One region of the Mesorhizobium sp. M0904 genome, then DNA from elsewhere that is predicted to be linked to it. Evidence: predicted binding sites of a transcription regulator. Region 1 holds the regulator's gene; the other holds the start of a gene.

Region 1 (4,212 bases):
CTTCGGCGTCAGGCTCTACGAGAATCTCGGCAAGTCCGAGATGGACGGCCGCGTCGAGCAAGCGTTGAAGCGGGCCGCGCTGTGGAGCGAGGTCAAGGACAAGCTAAACGCCAGCGGCTTGAGCCTGTCCGGCGGCCAGCAGCAGCGGCTCTGCATTGCCCGCACCGTGGCAGTGAAGCCGGAAGTCATCCTGCTCGACGAACCGGCTTCGGCCCTCGACCCGCTGTCGACGGCCAAGATCGAGGAACTGATCGACGAGTTGCAAGCCGACTACACGATCGTCATCGTCACCCACAACATGCAGCAAGCGGCGCGCGTGTCGCGCCAGACCGCCTTCATGTATCTGGGTGAACTGGTCGAGTTCGACCGGACCGAGAAGATCTTCACGTCGCCCCGCGAGAAGCGCACGCAGGACTACATCACTGGCCGCTTCGGCTGAGCCGTTCCGATCATGCATATGAGGACAGGACCATGGGCGAACACACAGTCGCTTCTTTCGACGAGGATCTCGAGCAGATCAGCAAGCTGATCCGCGACATGGCCGACCTCGCCGGTTCGATGGTCGGCGGGGCGACCAAGGCCCTGTTGAATTCCGACAACGTGCTGGCGCAACGCGTCGTCTCCGACGACGCCATCATGGATGCGCGTCAACGCGAACTGGACGATCGCGCCATCACCCTGATCGCCAAGCGCCAGCCAATGGCTCACGATCTGCGCCATGTCGTCGGAGCGATCCGCATGGCGGGCGACCTCGAACGCATCGGCGACCTTGCCAAGAACATCGCCAAGCGTGTGAGCGCGGTCGGCCTCAGCGTCACGCCGCGCGACCTATCGCATTCCATCGATGCGATGGCGCAGCTGGTGCTCATCCAGGTGCAGGGCGTCATCGAGGAATATGCCGCAGGCGATGCGGCCGCGTTGGCCAAGCTGCGCGCCGCCGACGAGCGTATCGACGTCAAATACACGTCCGTGTTCCGCGAGCTGTTGACCTACATGATGGAAGATCCGCGCAACATCACCGCTTGCACGCATCTGCTGTTCTGCGCCAAGAATCTCGAGCGGATCGGCGACCATGTCACCAACATCGCCGAGAATGCGTATTATGTGCTGACCGGCGAGCAATTGCCCGTCAATCGTCCGAAGCAGGACGAAACGACAATGTCCGCGCCGGTGACATGATGGGGGTGCCCAGCCGATGATCGCACCACGCATAATGGTGGTGGAGGACGAGGAGCCGTTGGGCGTGCTGCTCCGCTACAATCTCGAATCCGAAGGCTACCAGGTCGAGGTGGTGACACGTGGCGACGAAGCCGAGATCCGTTTGCAGGAGAATGTGCCCGACCTTCTGGTGCTCGACTGGATGATACCAGCGGTTTCCGGCATCGAGCTCTGCCGCCGGTTGCGGGTGCGCCCTGAAACCGAGCGGCTGCCGATCATTATGCTGACCGCGCGCGGCGAGGAGAGCGACCGGGTGCGCGGTCTTTCGACCGGCGCCGACGACTATCTGGTCAAACCGTTTTCGACACCGGAATTCATGGCCAGGGTCAAGGCGCTGCTGCGCCGCGCCAAGCCGGAAGTGCTGTCCAGCGTGCTGAAGGTCGGCGACATCGTGCTCGATCGCGAATCGCACAGGGTTTATCGCAAGAAGAGCGAGATCCGGCTCGGGCCGACCGAATTCCGGTTGCTCGAGTTCATGATGCGGCATCCGGGCCGCGTCTTCTCGCGTAGCCAGTTGCTCGATAATGTCTGGGGCGAGACGATCTATATCGACGAACGCACCGTTGACGTGCATGTCGGGCGGCTGCGCAAAGCCGTCAACAACGGCCGCATGCCGGATGTCATCCGCACCATCCGCGGTGCCGGTTACGCGATCCGGGAAGATTGACCCGCCTGGTCAGGCGACGTTCTTTCTGACGCCGGGCCTCATTTGCGCGCCCGGCGCGAAAATCTCCTGGTCGACGAAGCTTAACGCCCGCATCGCGCAGCCTTCGCGGATCAGCGGCAATTCGTTCGGCTCGGTATCGAAGGAGATCGAGCCGGAGTGCTGGCCGCCGGCGGTCTGGGCGATGGCCTTGCGCAAGGCCGGCTCGATCAGATCGAAGGCGGCGGCACTGGCGCCGACCATCGCGACCGGTGCCGGATCGATCAGCGCGAACAGCGAGCCGAGACCGAAACCCAGCGCTTCGCCGGCCTTGCGGTAGGCCTCGCGTTCCGGCCCATCCTTCTCGCGCGCGCGGGCGGCCAGCGCGCGCATGTCGGCGTCGCTGACGTCGGCGACCGGTTCGCTGTCTTCGCTCATCTGCCTGGCGTTGCGCCAGATGGCATAGTTGCCGGCATAGGCTTCGATGCAGCCGCGCCGCCCGCAACGGCAGAGCGCTCCGCCCGGACGATGGATCATGTGGCCAAATTCGCCGCCCGAGGAATGCGTCCCGGTGAACAGTTCGCCCTTCAGCACAAGCCCCATACCGATGCCATGCGAAAGCAGGATGGCGATGAAGTCGTCGCGATAGCGATCCGGATTGCGCCAGCGCAAAGCCACCGCCATCATATTGCAGTCGTTCTCCACCGTGGCCGGGATGCCGAATTCGTCCTCCAGCATGTCGGCAAAGGCGATGTCGGTCTGCGGCGTGATCGGCGACCACAGCATGGCGCGTGCAGGGGAGTCGGTAATGCCCTGAATCGCCAGGGCGATGCGGGCGACACTGCGGACGTCAAGGTCTGGGTCCTCAAGCCGGCGCCGGACGATGGCCATGCATTCGCGGATCAGCTCGTCGCGCGGCATGGTCAGCGTGTCCGGCCGGCGCTGTTCCTCGGCGACCACCTGTCCCGCATAGTCGATAATGGCGGCCGACAGGAAATTCAGCGACAACACCACAGTCAGCACCGCCGCCGCTTCCGGGTTGAGGGCGAGGCCGACCTGTGGACGACCGCGTTTCAACGAAACGGGCTCACTTGCCTTGCTCTCGGCGAGGATGCCTTCCCGTATCAGGTCGGAGGAGATCGCCGATATGGTTGAATGACTGAGGCCGGTGGTGGCTGCGATCTCCGTACGCGATGGCTGGCCGGCCCGGCGCACCGCCGAGATCACCATCGCCCGGTTGCGCCGGCGCAAATCGTCATGGCGGATTCCGACCGACATCGTTTTGCTTTCCTCCCGGTTGCCGCGGCCGCTCATGAACCGGAAGCCGTCGGTAATGTCCGACAAATAGTGTCGGATGCGGCAAATAGTGTCAGATGCAGGTGGCGCTGTCATCGTTTATTCCGACGCTCGAAAAAACTCGCACAGTGATCAAAATCCATCAGAATCGATGTTGACAGCAGCCGGAGATCGGGCCAGTATTTTTTCGAGGCTCGAAAAAATTAGAGCTTCTAAGCTGGTCTTTGAGCCAATTGGTCACGCCGTACGCGGCGCAGGGAGGATATGATGAAGAAATTCACGACCGCCATTCTGGCGGGTGTCGCCATGACGCTGGCGCTGGCGTCGGTGGCGCAGGCGAAAGACAAGGTCATCGGCGTTTCCTGGTCGAACTTCCAGGAAGAGCGCTGGAAGACCGACGAGGCCGCAATGAAGGCGGCCATCGAGGCCGCCGGCGACAAGTATATTTCCGCCGACGCACAGTCCAACCCCGGCAAGCAGCTCACCGACGTCGAGAGCCTGATCTCGCAGGGTGCCAATGCGCTGATCATCCTGGCACAGGATGCCTCGGCCATCGGGCCGGCCGTGCAGAAGGCACTGGACGAAGGCATCCCGGTCGTCGGCTATGACCGGCTGATCGAGAACAAGGACGTGTTCTATCTGACCTTCGACAACAAGGAAGTCGGCCGCATGCAGGCCCGCGAAGTCTTCAAGGTGAAGCCGGAAGGCAACTACGTCTTCATCAAGGGTTCGGGTTCCGATCCGAATGCCGATTTCCTGTTTGCCGGTTCGATGGAGGTGCTGAAGGAGGCCATCGACAGCGGCAAGATCAAGAATGTCGGCGAGGCCTATACGGACGGCTGGCTGCCGGCCAACGCTCAGAAGAACATGGAACAGTTCCTGACCGCCAACGACAACAAGGTCGATGCCGTGGTCGCGGCCAATGACGGCACCGCCGGTGGCGTCGTCGCCGCGCTGACGGCGCAAGGGCTGGCCGGATCGGTTCCGGTCTCGGGCCAGGACGGCGACCACGCCGCACTGAACCGCATCGCGCTTGGCACACAGACCGTGTCGGT
Region 2 (4,212 bases), on a different contig from region 1:
TGACGATCGGGTCGACCAAGGCGTTCATCTTCATCCAGATGCGGGCCGGTCTGCCCTCCAGCGCGTGGCTGATCTCATCCGAAATGTGCTGGAGGATGCGGTCGCGCAGCGTGAACGGCGAGATGGCCAGCCGCATCTGCTCGGCCGGCTCGGCATAGCCGGTGATGAAGTTGAACAACTGGGCGACATCGCGCGCGATTGTCGGGTCGGTGGTGAAGAAGGACAGATCGGTGTAGATGCGGGCGGTGACTGGGTGGTAGTTGCCGGTGCCGAGATGCACGTAATTGCGCAGCCTGCCGTCCTCGCGCCGCACGACCAGCGACATCTTTGCGTGGGTCTTCAGTTCGAGAAAGCCGAAGACGACCTGGACGCCGGCGCGCTCGAGGTCGCGCGCCCAGCGGATGTTGGCCTCCTCGTCGAAGCGCGCCTTGAGCTCGACCAGCGCCGTCACCGACTTGCCGGCTTCCGCCGCATCGACCAAAGCCCGTACGATCGGGCTGTCGTTGGAGGTGCGGTAGAGCGTCTGCTTGATCGCCACCACTTCCGGGTCGGCCATTGCCTGGCGCAGAAACTGCACCACCACGTCGAAGGATTCGTAAGGGTGGTGGACGATGATGTCCTTCTCGCGGATCGCGGCAAAACAGTCGCCGCCATGCTCGCGGATGCGCTCGGGAAAGCGCGGATTGTAAGGCGTGAACTTCAGATCGTCGCGGGCGACGGCGACGAACTCCGAGATCTGGCTGAGCGCCAGCGGACCGGTGAGCACGCTGATCCGGCTGGCCGAGACGCCGAGCTCGCCGGCGACGAAATCGCGCAATTCGGCCGGCATCGACCTGTCGAACTCAATGCGGATGACCGAGCCGCGGCGTCGCCGCTTCAGCGCCGTCTCGAACAGCCGCACCAGATCCTCTGATTCTTCCTCGACCTCGATATCGCTGTCGCGGATAATGCGGAACGTGCCGGAGCCCTTGACCTCATAGCCGGGAAACAGCTTGCCGATATAGAGACTGACCGCCTCTTCGAGTGGAATGAAGCGGACATGATGCTTGCGATCCGGCAAACGGATGAAGCGCCTCAGCGCCACCGGCAGGCGCAAAAGCGCGCTCATTTCCTCGCCGTTCTTGCGGTGGCGCAATTGCAGCGCCATCGAGAAACCGAGGTTGGGAATGAACGGGAACGGATGCGCCGGGTCGATCGACAGCGGGGTCAGGACCGGAAATACCTGCTCCTGGAAATGGTCCTCGAGCCAGGTCTTCTCGTCCTTGGTCAGCGCATCGCGGGTGATGCTTTCGATGCCTTGTTTGTCGAGCAGCAGCATCAGCGCCGAAAGGCTGTTCTGCTGGTCCTCCTGCAGGCGCTCGACCTCGCGCAGCAATTGTTCGAGCTGCTGCTCGGGAGTGCGCCCATCCGGGCTCTTCAGCACGATGCCCTCGCGCACCTGGCCGGCAAGACCGGCGACGCGGACCATGAAGAACTCGTCGAGATTGGCTGCCGATATCGACAGGAAGCGAACGCGCTCGAGCAGCGGATGATTGGCGTTCAGCGATTCTTCGAGCACGCGCCGGTTGAATTGCAGCCAGGAAAACTCGCGGTTGACGAAGCGGTCGGGGTTGCCGCCTTCGCGGCTCGCCGCCTCGACGGTGATGAATTCGCTCTGCACCGGCTTCAGTTCGTTCATGGTTTCCGCTCTTCCCACACCGTTCGACGACCACAGCCTTAACCGGCTTAACTTATCCTCTGACAGGCTTTTGCGACAGTTTCATTTCATCGATCTTGCAAAGAGATGGGTTATGATCCAGATGCAATCGACAAGATCAGGAGACGACGATGGCAGGCGGTTCCATTCCCCATTTCCAGAACGATGCGGGCTATCCGGCAATCGACATCGGCGTCAAGGAATTCATGTGCACCGGCGCCAATCCGCCTTTCGACCACCCGCATGTATTTCTCGATATGGGCGACGACAATGAAAAAGTCTGCCCCTATTGCTCGACGCTCTATCGCTATTCGCCCAAGCTGAAGGCATTGGAAACGCAGCCGCCGGGCTGCCTCTATATCGACCAGGCCGCCTGATTCTTCCGCGACAAGCCTGATGCGAGAAACGCAGTCCCGGCAGGTGGTCATCGCCGGGGCGGGCGTCGCCGGACTGACCGTGGCACTGGCCTTCGCCGAGCGCGGCTATCGGACAAAACTGTTCGAACAGGCGCAGCACCTCGAGGCTGCCGGTGCCGGCATCCAGCTTTCACCCAACGCGACATGCATCCTTCGACAATTCGGCCTACTCGATCGGCTGCTGCCGACGGCGGTGCGGCCGGAGGCGGTCGTGCTGAAGGATGCCGTCACGCTGCGCGAGCTGGCGCGCGTACCGCTTGGCCAGGCGGCTGAAACGCGCTGGGGAGCACCCTATCTCGTCGCCCACCGCGCCGACCTGCAGTCAGCGCTGATGGCGCGGATAGCCGAGCGCTCCGAGGTCGAGCTTGTCACTGGTGCCCGCGTCGGCGGCGTCGCAACCGGACCGAATGGCATCACCGCAACAGTCGAGATTGCCGGCACGACCATCGAAGCCGAAGGATCGTTGCTGGTCGGAGCCGATGGCGTCTGGTCGTCGGTGCGAGAAACGCTCGCCCGCAAGGCGGCCGATTTCCGGAGAAGCCGCTTCTCGGGCGAGCTTGCCTGGCGCGCAACGGTGGCCGCGGACAGCCTCGCCGGACAAGCCTTCAGGGTGATCGGAGCGCCCGATTGCGTTACCGCATTCCTCTATCCAGGCTTCCATATGGTCGCCTATCCGGTCAGCCGTGGCGCGGTCTTCAACCTCGCGGCCTTCACCAAGGGCGAGCGCATCGCCGAGAACTGGTCGGGGCATGCCGACCCCGCCATCCTCGCCAACGCCATGCGCGGTACCGCGCCGGCGCTGGTCCGTCTGGCGAGCGAGGCCGCGCCATGGACGGCATGGCCGATCCATACCGTCGAGCAGCGGCGGTGGACGACGCCGGAGGGCATAGCGCTGATTGGCGATGCGGCGCATGCGATGACGCCGTTTGCCGCACAGGGAGCGGCGATGGCGATCGAAGACACGGTAACCCTTGCCGGTTTCGTTGCCAGCTCGCCTGCCGACCTCAGCAGCGCGCTTGTCGCCTGGGAACAGGCGCGGCGGCCGCGCGTATCCCAGGTCGCCCGCCGCGGCGCCCTCAACCGCCTCGCCTGGCATGCGGCCGGGCCGGTGGCGATGGCCCGCAACCTGTTCCTGGCGATGCGCTCACCCGAAAAACTCGCCGCTGATCTGGACTGGCTCTATGGCTGGCGGGCGGACGCTCGGCGGTCCTAAGTCATCGGAGCCTTGTCAATTGTAAAGCCGCATCGACAGGCTAAGCGAGGCCGGCAGCGGGTTCCACCAGCCGGTGCGCAGGCCGGCGGTGCGCAGTGCCGCCGCCGCCCAGGTGTTGCAGCCGACCAGCGCGTTGAAATGGCCATTGGCTTCGAAGAAACGATCGAAACGGGAGTAGGCCGCATCCTCGATCGGCATGGCCCCGTTCGGTCCCTGCTGAAAACTCGCTGCAATGAAATCGAGCAGCGCCGCAAAGCGTTCCTCACTTACGTCGAAGCCGGCGACGTCGGGATGCGGCTCGGCGATTTCGCCTGAAATGTCGACATGCATCACCGAGGCATCGACGGTCAGCGCCTTCATCACCGGCACTGCCTTCAGTTCCGACCAGGTCGGCGTCTCGAGATAGAAGGCGCGGCCGCCCCAGCCGAAGACGATGTAGCGGACCTCCGCCATGTCGGCCGGAATGCCGGCATCGACCAGGAAGTGGAAGCGCCGGCGCACATCGTCGTCGACCGGGATGGCGATGTCGGTGTGGATCGGATTTTTCAGCACCACGATGCGGTGGCTTGCGCCGATCGGATCGGCAGCGGCCGCCGGCCAGAGCGGGCGCGGCAGCAGCGTGCCCAGCGCCACCGCAAGGACTGCTGCAACGACCAGCAGGTCGAGAAAACGAGCAAGCTTCTTCATGGGGAAGGCATAGGCCAAGCAATGTTCAAGGTGAAGCCTCTCCGGAAATTGCACAGCTGACTTAGCGCTTGACGCGTATCCTCCCCGGGAGGATATGCAGAGGCATGTCAGATCACCTCCACGCTTCGCATCCTTCCATCATAAAGCGCCTGAAGCGCGCGCAAGGCCACCTCGCGGCGGTGCTGGCGATGATCGAGGCG

Evidence for each region. Region 1 encodes PhoB, which activates phosphate uptake and scavenging genes when phosphate is short. Its sites were predicted from a motif close to TGTCATNNANCTGTCAT; they were not measured.
Region 2: NKH80_RS00165 (RNA degradosome polyphosphate kinase) is a predicted target of PhoB. The motif match lies at 1,751-1,767, and genes of this name have one in related genera.

What each region holds. Positions count from the first base shown of each region.
Region 1 covers NZ_JAMYOC010000012.1:144,774-148,985, reverse strand. Annotated here, with positions in the region: gene pstB (phosphate ABC transporter ATP-binding protein PstB) at 1-439, shown strand, start outside; gene phoU (phosphate signaling complex protein PhoU) at 472-1,179, shown strand; gene phoB (phosphate regulon transcriptional regulator PhoB) at 1,196-1,885, shown strand; gene NKH80_RS14985 (ROK family protein) at 1,895-3,139, opposite strand; gene xylF (D-xylose ABC transporter substrate-binding protein) at 3,425-4,212, shown strand, end outside.
Region 2 covers NZ_JAMYOC010000001.1:25,520-29,731, forward strand. Annotated here, with positions in the region: gene NKH80_RS00165 (RNA degradosome polyphosphate kinase) at 1-1,678, opposite strand, end outside; gene NKH80_RS00170 (zinc-finger domain-containing protein) at 1,828-2,073, shown strand; gene NKH80_RS00175 (FAD-dependent monooxygenase) at 2,093-3,325, shown strand; gene NKH80_RS00180 (TIGR02117 family protein) at 3,341-4,012, opposite strand; gene NKH80_RS00185 (metal-sensing transcriptional repressor) at 4,117-4,212, shown strand, end outside.